DNA from 3 places in the Alkalibacillus flavidus genome. Region 3 is predicted to be linked to each of the others. Evidence: riboswitches for the same ligand, from Rfam matches in the RefSeq annotation. Region 3 holds a riboswitch; each other region holds the start of a gene.
The links. A riboswitch is a leader RNA that binds a small molecule or an ion and turns the genes downstream of it on or off. The one in region 3 is predicted to bind thiamine pyrophosphate.
Positions count from the first base shown of each region.

Region 1 (4,056 bases), on a different contig from region 3:
GTTTCCCCGTAATACTACGACCGTTTAAGTGAATATCGCCTGATGTTGGCGTTTCAATTCCACCGATCAAGCGAAACAACGTACTCTTACCGCTACCTGATGGACCTAAAATCGAGACGAATTCGCCTTCATCCACTGAAAATTGGATATCGTCTAAAACGTGTTGATCGCCGAATGATTGCTGAATGTGTTTTACATCAAGGTGTGTCATGGGAATCCCTCTTTTCTGCTGTTTGCCAGTGGATGACGCGCTTTTCGAGCCAGACGATGAGTAAAAAGAATAATAAACTAATCGCGACGATGATGAAAATCGCGACGAAGATACGGTCGGGTCGGAATGAGGACGAAGCAAGCGTCATATAGACACCGAGTCCGTTGTTGGCGCCTAACCATTCAGAGATGACAGCCCCCATCACGCTGTATGTGGCCGAAATTTTCAAACCAGAAAATAAAGACGGCAACGCATTTGGCCACTCTAATTTACGAAAGATTTGCCGTTTGGTCGCGCCAGCCATTTGCATGTAATGGCTTAGATCGCGGTCAGCTTGCTGGAAGCCACTTAATAATGAAATCGCAATCGGGAAAAAGCACACAAGTGTGATCACGATTAATTTAGGGAACATGCCGAAACCGAACCAGCCGACGAGAAGTGGAGCCAAGACGATGATTGGAATGTTTTGCGATAAAATAATAAGCGGATACATCGATTGGCGTAAAAACGGCACTAAATGAAGTGCGATTGCAATGCCGACACCGCTTGCACTTCCGATCACGAAACCGATCACGATCAGTTTTAACGTCGCGAATACGTGCTGGTTATAATCGGTCCATTCGGTGACGCCGACTGTGATAATATCGCTCGGTGGGGGTAAAAACCACTTTTCGATGTTAAACACGACCGTACTTAATTCCCAACCGGCGAATAAAACAATTAAAACGAGCGCCGGCCGCCACCCTTGTATGATTAGGTTACGCATCGCGATGCTTCTCCGTTAACGCATCCATTGACGCCCCTTCTGGATAATGCGCAATTTTCACCTGGGCGATCACGTTCGGACAGCCGATGTCGATCATTTTTCGGTTAATTTGTTCGACAATGGCAAGTAATTCAGACAGTTCGCCTTCCATCGTCGTCTCAAGCGGCCCGACTTCGTATTTGACGCCCGATGAAGCGATGACGTGAATCGCTTCATCGACGTATGGAATGACGTCGTCGTTTGGCCCGGGTGTTTTCGGGATGACTTGAATGCTTAATAATGTATTAGCCATGTGTTACTCCTCCTTGGGTAAAAAGTCGTTCGTAAAGGCTGATTCTGCGTCAAATTCGCCTTCAAGAAGGTCGTGTTCGTTCATCCATTCGGCGTAATTTTCCCAGACGTCCAGTTTTTGATGACCCCATTGTGGTGCGTCATCTTGATAGCGCGGCGATAACCATTTTTGGCTTTCGCGCACGAGTTCTTCGTCTAAATCAGGTTCGGCTTCGATTAATATATCCGCTGCTTGTTCAGGGTTGTCGATCGCAAATTGATAGCCTTCTGACGCTGCTGCGACGAAGCTTTCGACGACTTCAGGTTGTTCATCAATCATCGTTTCGTTTGTCGCGAGTACTGGTGTGTAGTAATCTAGTTTGTCACTATATTCAGTTAAATAAATCATGTTCAGATCAGTGCCACGAAGTTCAGCTTCAATGCCATCCCAACCGTAATAAATCCAGCCGAAATCGATGTCTTGGCGCTCAACGGCTGTAAAAAAGTCTGTGTCTCCCATATTGACGATATCGACTTTTTCAACGTCGGCATTTTCCTGTTGCATCACAGATGAAATGACCGCTTTTTCGAGTGGGGCACCCCATCCGCCGTACGTTTTACCTTCAAAATCTTCAGGAGATGTTATGCCTTTTTCTTCTAAAGAAGCGAAACCTGATGTATTGTGCTGAATGACCGCTGCGATGGAAACGACCGGCACGTCTTGGGCGCGTGCTTCCGTAATGCTTTCTTGAAAACTGACCCCAAAATCGGCCTGGCCTGATGCGATGAGCTGATCGGCTGACGATTCACCTGGAAGCATTATCTCAACATTTAAACCGTGTTCTTCAAAATACCCTTCCGCTTGTGCGACATATAGGCCAGTATGATTTGTGTTAGGCGTCCAATCGAGGACGACTTTCACGCTTTCGTTGTCACTGTTTTCTGTGTTGTCTTCACTTTCCCCGCCGCATGCGACGAGTAACAAACTTACTACCATGATCAAAATCCATTTTTTCATCTTAGAAAAACCTCCCCAAATTGTGTTTAGCCATAAGTTGGAGGTATTAAAAAAGCCCTAGGAATAGTTCGCCTAGGGCACACAAACGTTGATTAATTACGTCGAGTCGATGTGTTCCCTACGCTGGTCTTAGCCAGTTCAGGTTCTAAGAGTCAGTATCTTACGGATACAATCTCAACCAGCAACACTGGTCCCCCTACAACTTATGTCTATTTTGATTTTTATTCCATTTCAGTGTGCCACAATCTTGTAACAATTGCAACGATTACTTCGTATTTGTTTATCACGTGATCCGCACGACCGATTGATACGGCGATTTTCAGGAGGGATACGGCGATTTTTTCAGATTATACGGCGATTTTACGAAAATATACGGCGAAATCTCGGGATTTTTCGGCGATTTTCCGAAAAAGCATCTTCACTTGAATTGGGCCATATACTATTTTATAATAATAATTAGAATTTTCAGATTTGTAAGTCATCAGAACAAATTTGGGGGAGTGTTTCACGTGATGTCGAACGATTTGAATCAAATGTTGGAACGTACGAGACGAAACACATTAGGTGACTTATTGTTACGGACGCGCGAGCGGATGCCGGACAAGTTTGCGCTAGCGTATGAAGGACGGCGTGTTACGTATGCTGAGTTGGACGATTTAGTGAATCAAACAGCGCATGCGTTTCGCGAGCAAGGCATGGTGAAAGGCGATATGATTACGGTGATGTCGAAAAACAGTCTCGATTTCGTCGTGTTAAAATTTGCGCTCGCACGACTTGGAGCTGTGATGATTCCAATCAACTATATGTTGTCACACGATGATGTGGCGTATATTTTAGAACATTCGCAAGCAACGGGGCTGGTGGCGTCAACCGATTTTGCGCCTGTATTGGAAGAAGCGGTGAAACGAGATTCAATCCATTTTAAGTTTGTCATGGATTTAGCTGATGGCGAAGCGGTTTCAAGTGATCTGGCGGATTGGCAATCCCTTCAAGCGGTGCGTTCGGATCAGCCGACGACGCTCGTGGATGAAGATTTAGCAGATGAAGACTTAGCGCATGTGTTATACACGAGTGGGACAGAATCGCGACCGAAAGGCGTTATGTTATCGCATAAAAGTTTGGTGAGTGAGTACGTCAGTTGTGTCGTCGATGGTAAGATGGAAAGCCGTGATGTGATGGTACATGCGCTTCCGATGTACCATAGTGCGCAACTCCACGTATTTTTAGGGCCAAGCATTTACTTAGGGGCGAGTGGAGTGATTTTACCGAATGCTACACCTGAAGGAATTTTAGAAACGATCGAGCGTGAAGGGGCTACGCAATTGTTCGCACCACCGACTGTGTGGATTGCCCTCTTGCGTCATCCTGATTTTGATAAGCGGGATTTATCGACGCTTGAAAAATGTTATTACGGTGCAGCGATTATGCCCCGGGAAATATTAAAGGAATTAGCGGAACGATTGCCAAATGCGAAGTTTTGGAATTTTTACGGACAAACAGAAGTCGCCCCGCTTGCGACAGCGCTCCAGCCAGAAGATCAATTGCGAAAACTCGGTTCGGCAGGGAAACCGTCATTAAATGTGCAAACGAAACTCGTCGATGATCAAGGCGAGGAAGTGCCTCGTGGTGAAGTTGGAGAAATTGTTCATCGCACACCTCATGCGATGAAAGGATATTTAAATGACCCGGATAAAACGGCGGAAGTGTTCCAAAATGGTTGGTTCCATAGCGGGGACTTAGGCATGATGGATGACGAAGGGTATATTACGATTGTGGACCGCAAAAAGGATA
Region 1 covers NZ_JBEPMX010000006.1:66,063-70,118, reverse strand. Annotated here, with positions in the region: gene ABID56_RS07085 (ABC transporter ATP-binding protein) at 1-211, opposite strand, end outside; gene ABID56_RS07080 (ABC transporter permease) at 198-977, opposite strand; gene ABID56_RS07075 (thiamine-binding protein) at 970-1,269, opposite strand; gene ABID56_RS07070 (ABC transporter substrate-binding protein) at 1,273-2,265, opposite strand; TPP riboswitch at 2,364-2,473, opposite strand; gene ABID56_RS07065 (acyl-CoA synthetase) at 2,778-4,056, shown strand, end outside.
Region 1: linked by a shared signal. The riboswitch ahead of ABID56_RS07070 (ABC transporter substrate-binding protein) and the one ahead of tenA (thiaminase II) in region 3 are both predicted to bind thiamine pyrophosphate.

Region 2 (4,056 bases), on a different contig from region 3:
CGGTTTATGAGACATGATGGTGCTCACCTTTTTGTCGATGTTCTTTTCCAAGCGCGTACCCTCTTAGTACACCTGTTTTAGCTAATTGATCACTTAGCCATTTACCGAGAAGCCCTGTGATTAGAATGCTACTGATGATTCTTGTGACTAACATAATAGCAACTAACCAGTATTCGTAGGCATAAAATCCGGCAGAGTAAAAATGCCACGCAAAACTAAAGATGGCTGTCATAACACCAGCTAACACTAAGATGCGAGTACGATAATCTTGCCATTTTGTAAGGGCAAAAGCCGTTTCTGCACCTAAGCCTTGGACAGCAGCGCTCATGATTAATTGAGGGCCAGCCGGACTGCCGATCAAGACTTCAACAGTACCAGCGATTAACTCCGACGTGAATGCAGCACCAGGCTTACGGATAATATAGGCTGCGATGATTGACACGATAAACCAAATGCCATAAATAAACTCATATCCTAATGGCCCGATCCCAAAAGGTGTTAACAACCCGACGAGTCCCTGACCTAAACCGAACGCTAATAAATAAATAACCGCAAATGCCACACCCAAAATGGACATTAAGACAATTTCTTTTAACTTCCATTGTTTTGTCATGGTTATCCTCCTATCGATTAGACGGGCTATTCGCCGAAATCGTAAAGGTCATTGTCGTATGCGATACCTCTTGCTGCACAGCTTCGAAAGCTTCTTCCATAGCATCAAAGATCGATGCAACATCGCCGTCTAAACGCGTCATATAATGGGACGGACTGACATCAACGCCGCGCGCTTTTGATAAGTCGATTTGTTCGTAAATTTTGTCCATATAATCGTCGCGACCAAGAGGGTGAATGGCAAATTTACACCCAGCTTGTTGTTCGTTGGCACTTAAGTTAGGCGCGTTGACCGGCTCGTCACTTTCTGCCATATACACGTCCGCTTCGTTATCACCTGGGCAACCGACTGAAAAGGTACCACTCATCGCGACGTGTTCACCTGTTTTAGCAGCGTGTAAGAAGATCGCTTTCGTGATATCAAAAATATGCACGATTTTACCTCTCATACACGTTGTGACATCATCTGTTTCCTTCCACACACTCGAATGGTCGACCTCATCTAATGCAGACAAAATAATGTCCACAAAGTTGTCGCTCATCGGAAAGAGTGTAAACTGAACACCTGCGATGCGACTAGTTCCACACTGTTGATTCGTCATGACGAATCGCCTCCTTAAAATGTAGTGTCATAACAAAAAAACTGCATCCCGTGGGAATGCAGTTCAGCCTTAGTGTGGTCGTGCTTACAGTTGTTCAAGCCTCACTGCACTTCCCCACGCTAGTATTATCTAGTTCGGGTCTTGAGGGTCAGGACATTCCTTCTCAGCCACACGACGTAGCTCCCCTAGTGCATGTTCATCACGTATGCAGTTTTGTTATACTTACATCATAATAAAAGGATTAGGATTTGTAAACGGTGAAAGGTGACGGAATTTGTCGAGAGTTTATGAAAAAAGGTGGCATCACAGTCATGGAAGATGAAAAAGAGATAATTAGACGAACGGAACAGATGGTGAAAGAAAAACTTGAATCAGAAGGATCGGGTCATGACTGGTGGCATATTGTACGCGTTGTTCACAATGCTCAACACATCTCGAAAACGGAAACAGTTGATGCGTGGGTTGTGACGATGGGAGCCCTTCTACATGATGTCATAGATGATAAAGTTGTGGTTGACCCTGATCTTGAACGGGCGAATCTTGAATCGTGGCTCGAGAATCAAGGTGTGTCGCAATATCACATAGATCAGATTCTCGCTATTATCGATACCATTTCGTTTAAACACGGTTTTGAGGCCTTACCGAGTCTTGAAGCGGAGGTCGTTCAAGATGCTGACCGGCTCGATGCGATTGGGGCAGTCGGGATTGCACGTTGTTTTACTTATTCAGGGTCAAAAGGAAGTCCCATTCATGATCCGAATTTATTCCCGCGCGAATCCATGACACCAGACCAATATCGTCGTGGCGACAGTTCTGCCATCAATCATTTTTATGAAAAATTATTAACATTGAAAGATAAGATGAATACGGAAGAAGGTTATCGGATCGCCTGCGAACGTCACCAATTTATGGAGCAATATTTGCAACAATTTTTTGCTGAATGGGATGGATTTGCTTAAAGGGTGTTACGTTTATGAAATTTTGTGGAATAGTAAAGGGAGACGTAATAAACTATGGAAGGTGATATGATGTTGCAGTATCAACCCTATCTTGATGAATTAACGAAAAACGCAACCGAAACGTATGCGTTAATGAACCCTCATACGAAAGAAGAAATTGTAAGAGTTCCAGAATGCAGTCAGGGGCAAATGTTAAAAGCGGTCAACCTTGCGAGTGATGCATTTGAAACAGTCCGCTCAATGCCTGCGCATGAACGATCCGATATTTTAAACCGTGCGAGCGACATTATTGCCGACCAAAAACAAATGGTAGCTGAAACGATTGCGCAAGAAGCGGGTAAACCGATCAAATATGCGTTAGGGGAAGTCGATCGTACCGTTCAGACGTTAAAGTTTGCTTCCGTTGAGGCACGTAAATTAGAAGGCGAATCGATTCCGATGGACGCAGCGCCTAATGGAGCCGGACGCGATGCGTATACCATATATGAGCCGATAGGTGTGATTGGCGCGATTACACCGTTTAATTTTCCATTAAATTTAGTCGTGCATAAAGTCGGACCAGCCATTGCATCAGGCAATACAATGATCGTTAAACCAGCTGAGAAAACGCCGTTATCAGCGATTTTGTTACGAGAAGCACTCGTTGAAGCGGGCCTTCCAAGCGACGCTTATCAAGTCATCCCTGGCGACGGCAAAAATTTAGGTGAGGTACTGCTTAACAGTGATGACGTGAAGAAAATAACATTCACAGGTAGCCCGCGTGTCGGACGTGACATTAAATCTCAAGCCGGGCTGAAAAAAGTCACCCTGGAACTCGGTAATAACTCAGCGTTGTACGTCGATAAAAGCATGCACGACCGCCTAGATGACGTCGTAAGTAAAACAGTTAATGGAGCGTTTTCCTATAACGGACAAGTCTGCATTAGTACACAGCGCGTATACGTACACGACGACATTTTCGATTCATTTCTAGACCAGTTCGTCCAAGAAACGGAGAAGCTTACATTCGGCGATCCACTCGATAACAATACAGACTTGTCCAACTTAATCGACGAACAATCACAAGAAGGATTAATGGAATGGATCAACGAAGCAAAACAACTCGGCGCTAATATCGTGACAGGCGGGCAAAAACAAGAACAAGGCATTGAACCAACTGTCTTAACCGACGTCCCAGCAGACGCTAAAATTTCAAAAGAGGAAGCATTCGGTCCCGTCGTCATCATTAATCGCGTTCAATCAAGTGATGAAGCGTTACACGCGATTAATGACAGTCAATACGGATTAAGTGCTGGCCTATTTTCGAATGACATGAAGCAAGCGATCGATATGTCACACCGAATCAATGTCGGCCAAGTATTAGTCAATGACGTCCCAACATTACGATTTGACCACATGCCTTATGGTGGGCGCAAACAGTCAGGGTACGGTTACGAAGGCGTGAAATACGCCATTCACGAAATGGTGAACCGGAAAATGATTAGTTTAAATTACACATTTTAATAAATGAATGACATCCCTCTTGGCGTTGTGCTAAGGGGGATTTTTACGTTTGTGTGAGTGTGATTCGTGCAATTCGTGAGGGGATTCCTGCAGTTTTCGGAATGATTCGTGTAGTTTGTGAAGGGATTCCTGCAGTTTTCTCAATGATTCTTGCAGTTTGTGAAGGGATTCCTGCAGTTTTTTCAATGATTCTTGCACTTTCCATAAGGATTCTCGCAAATTTCTCAATGATTCCTGCACTTTTTAATTTATTTCAGAGATATTACTTTGACAGACAAAGTAATATGGTGTACATTGTATTTGTGGAGGTGAGGTTATATGGCATCGCATATTTCAACGGACTTAATCCGTGGACATACATCAACGATTATTTTAAACAT
Region 2 covers NZ_JBEPMX010000016.1:18,424-22,479, forward strand. Annotated here, with positions in the region: gene ABID56_RS12170 (ABC transporter ATP-binding protein) at 1-15, opposite strand, end outside; gene ABID56_RS12175 (ECF transporter S component) at 5-613, opposite strand; gene ABID56_RS12180 (YkoF family thiamine/hydroxymethylpyrimidine-binding protein) at 624-1,214, opposite strand; TPP riboswitch at 1,309-1,411, opposite strand; gene ABID56_RS12185 (HD domain-containing protein) at 1,472-2,173, shown strand; gene ABID56_RS12190 (aldehyde dehydrogenase family protein) at 2,228-3,676, shown strand; gene ABID56_RS12195 (PadR family transcriptional regulator) at 3,995-4,056, shown strand, end outside.
Region 2: linked by a shared signal. The riboswitch ahead of ABID56_RS12180 (YkoF family thiamine/hydroxymethylpyrimidine-binding protein) and the one ahead of tenA (thiaminase II) in region 3 are both predicted to bind thiamine pyrophosphate.

Region 3 (4,056 bases):
TCAAATTGAATGCCATGTTAAAATTTCACCAACGAACATTCTCTATATCATCTCTATTTCTTCAAACGTTTAACGGTTTCATTCGGCTGTTCACTCCTTGAAATAGCTGAAATCACACTTACCCCTGCACCTGTCTGTCTCACCTGCTGAGCATTCGATTCATCAATACCCCCTATTGCGACGACAGGCAATGGCACCTGTTCTTGGATAAAACGAAGACCTTCGATGCCAATTACTTCTTTCGCATCATCCTTTGAAGAAGTTTTGAACACAGGACCGACACCAAGGTAGTCAGCCAAATCCCAACGACTGACATGAAGCTCTTCAGTTGTAGAAATGGATAGCCCTATTAGGAGCTCAGGAAACATTTCCCGAATTTCCCTAATATCACTGTCGTCCTGACCAATATGAACGCCGTCTGCTTCCAATTCACGAACAATTTCAATATCATCATTTACAAAGAAAGGGATGCCGTAGTCTTTACAAATCCTTCGCAAACGGTGACCAAGCTCTATCTTTGCCTGCCCACTCAGCGCATTTTTACCCTTTTCTCGGAATTGAAAGGTTGTAATGCCACCATTAATCGCCTGTTGTAACACCATTTCCGGATCCTCCCTGCAATCCTGACTGCCCATGATGAAATACGTGTGCAGAAAGTCAGTCATCGGTCTCCCCCAATTCATCTAGCAGGTGAGGAATAAATGTCCCAGGGCCTCCCGCTTTCTTCTCAGCACGTTCGGCAGCTTTATTGTAGAAATTAATAGCGAACTGTACTGCTTCTATTTTCTCTTCCTCAATAGAAATGCAGGCGGCTATCAGAGATCCGAGCAGACACCCTGCACCTGTAATGTAACCGAGGAGTGGTGTTCCGTGCGAAGACGTGAAGAAGTCTTTTCCATCACTAATGACATCTGTCTCTCCAGTCACTACAACCCTCGTCTGTAAAGTCTTCGCCGCTTCTAAAGCAATGACTTCTGCATCCCCACCTTCTTCGGAATCCACGCCTTTTACCTTCAAAGGAATATCGGCAAGCGCACCTATCTCTCCAGCATTCCCCTTCACGACAGAGATATCGACTTCATTCACAATCCTTTGAACCGCCTGTTTCCTGAAAGTCGTTGCACCCGCACCAACAGGATCTAGAAGCACAGGAACCCCTGCTTTATTTGCAGTTCTTCCTGCTTTAATCATAGTTTCTAAATCCTCTTTCCTGACGGTACCAATATTCAATACGATGGCATTCGCGATACCGGCCATTTCTTCAATCTCTTCTTTTTCCTTAGACATAACAGGACTGCCACCGAATGCGAGCAGACCATTCGCAGTAAAGTTCATGACTACCTCATTCGTGATGTGATGAACGAGTGGGCGTTCTTCCCTCAATTGTTCAAGATTCATTGTTCTCTCTCCTTTCTGTAAGCCCAATGATTGGTAGGACCTTTCCCAGATCCAATATCAAAAGAATAACGGATGGCTTCAGTGATGAAGGGCTTTGCCTGTTCGACAGCACCCGAAAGTGTTCGTTTCATCGCCAGATTGGCCGCAATCGCCGAAGCATACGTGCAACCAGTACCATGCGTATTCTCTGTCAGAATCTTATCCTCTCGATACATTCTAACTTCTTCTCCGTCATATAATACGTCCACCGCTTCTCCATCTAGATGACCTCCTTTAACAAGTGCTCCACCTGCTCCAAATTCTTTTACCAAACGCTGGGCTGCTTCTTCCATGTCACGTTCTGTGCTTATTTCCATCTCTAGTAATGTTTCCGCTTCAGGTATATTCGGTGTGATGACCGTTGCATAAGGAAACAGGTACTCAGATAAAGCAGCCCGTGTCTCTTCTTCCATGAGCGGGTAACCACTGGCAGACACCATAACTGGATCACAGACATAAGGAATATTCTGACGTGCGATCCATGTCCCTATCATTTTTGCCGTCTCTAACGTCGCTATCATTCCAGTTTTGATGACATCGACAGGCAAATCTTCTTCAATGGCCGTAAGTTGTGTTTCAATAAAGAACGCTGGAACATGATGAACACCTTGAACGCCTGTCGTATTCTGGGCTGTTAGCGAGGTGAGCACAGACATGCCATACACTTCCCATTCTTCAAATGTTTTGAGATCTGCCTGTATACCAGCTCCTCCTCCAGAATCAGAACCAGCAATCGTAAGGGCTGTAAAAGGCTTCATTTCAGCACCCCCTCTCCAACCGGCCAACCTTCGATCGTATAAGACATCTCCCAGAAAGCATATTCCAGCTGACAACTCTTTCTAAAAGCATCTTTCATAAGCTTGCGATCCTCAGAAGAGGCTGCTTCAGCTTCTTCATTTAGACGCTTCAACAAGTAGTCAGTCGTGTAAGTAATCGAATCATCAGCATAAAATTCAATCCATTCATAAAAAGGATGATCAGGCTCCGGAGAGAATTCTTTCTTCAGTTCCTGGCCGATTTCCTGATACGTCCACGGACATGGTAGCATGGCTGCGATTGTTTTACCGAGAAGCCCTTCCGTCGCGACACTTTTCATATGTGTACGGTAATGGTCAGCCGTAGGCGGTAGCGGGAAGCCTTGAAGTTCTTCGTATGGCACACCAATATAGTTACACAAGTTATGGTGTGGATGGATCTCATCTCCAAGTACAAAAGCGATTTGTGCCTGGAAAAAAGCAATATCCTCGCGTTTTTTCGATTGAGATACCGCCGTTCCATATAGCTGCATGAACGTATTCAAATATTCATAGTCCGCCTTCACATAATGAGCAACTGCTTCGTCTGGTAACTCGCCTTCTCCAAGTCCACGAACAAACGGATGATCAAAAATCGCCTGAAATATATCATCGTTTTCTCTTCTCAATTCTTCTGTAAAAGTCATAAAAAATAGCCTCCTTGTTTTGTATACAGGAAACCACTCGAAATTTTGAGTGCTTCCCTTCGTCGGTATGACCCGAATCAGGTTCAAAGGGACTAAGGCTTTGCCTTATCTCAGCGATGATATTCGCGCCCCTAGCAACGTTTTATACATTTATGACAACGGTTGGTCACTTCAATTACCATTATCTTTAACATCCAAGTGAAATGGTAATAATTCAGTTTATAGCATGCTTTAAAAAAGTAAGATTCACCCTTACCAAACAAGCAACTATATTCTAAGTCTTCTCAAAGCTAACAAATCAACCATGGTCATCATCTATTCCCCCTCCTCTTCTCATGAATAATGGGAAAATGAAAACAAAAAACCGGATCCCTTAATAAATGGGACCCGGTTTGTCAATTTTATGTTGACTACTTCCCCACGCTGGCATCACCCAGATCAGGTCCCAAGAGTCGGAAAGTAAAGCTTTCCTCTCAGCCCGTTTAACAGGCACCCCTAGTAGTTGAACTTCATTATTCACTTGGATAATAATAGTGTAACAAAGTTCAGAAAGTTATGCATCTTTTGTAAGAGAAATATTTTCTATATTACACTCAGCTTGCTCGTCATTGCAATGCTGGAATCTGAAATTTCTAAAAATCTATCTAATAATATTAAATAGATTCGTAGATAAAACCTTCTTACTTTCTTTATCAAATCCATATCCTTGAACACTTGTGATTAAATCATGTTCAGTTGTAAAGCTAGAGCACGCTATAATATGGTCTTGACCTCCGTTAGGTTCTTCCGTTAATTCATATTCAAAGGGATAAGGGTCTTCCTGCTCAAAAAGTTCAAGAAAATCCTCCCACTCTTCATTTTCAGCGCCAACGACCCTCCAGTAATGCAGTTGATGTGAATTGGAGTTGCAAAATTTAATTAATAATTCAATCGAATAAATGGCCAAATCTTTACCTAATTGATTAATGTGAAGACGATCTGAGAACATACCTAAAACAACCACTTGTCGTTTGAATCTTTACTCTCCCATTTCATTTCAAAATCCCACCTTTTTTTATAGTTATTTATAAACGCTATAAATCCTTGAATCAAATTACTCATTTGCTCAATAAAATTTTGTTCACCTACTATTCGTTAGGGAGTGTCAATAATTTTGTGTAAATGACCCTAGTCTAGTA
Region 3 covers NZ_JBEPMX010000003.1:214,199-218,254, forward strand. Annotated here, with positions in the region: gene thiE (thiamine phosphate synthase) at 54-665, opposite strand; gene thiM (hydroxyethylthiazole kinase) at 658-1,398, opposite strand; gene thiD (bifunctional hydroxymethylpyrimidine kinase/phosphomethylpyrimidine kinase) at 1,395-2,195, opposite strand; gene tenA (thiaminase II) at 2,192-2,878, opposite strand; TPP riboswitch at 2,916-3,021, opposite strand; TPP riboswitch at 3,277-3,385, opposite strand; gene ABID56_RS05000 (hypothetical protein) at 3,519-3,866, opposite strand.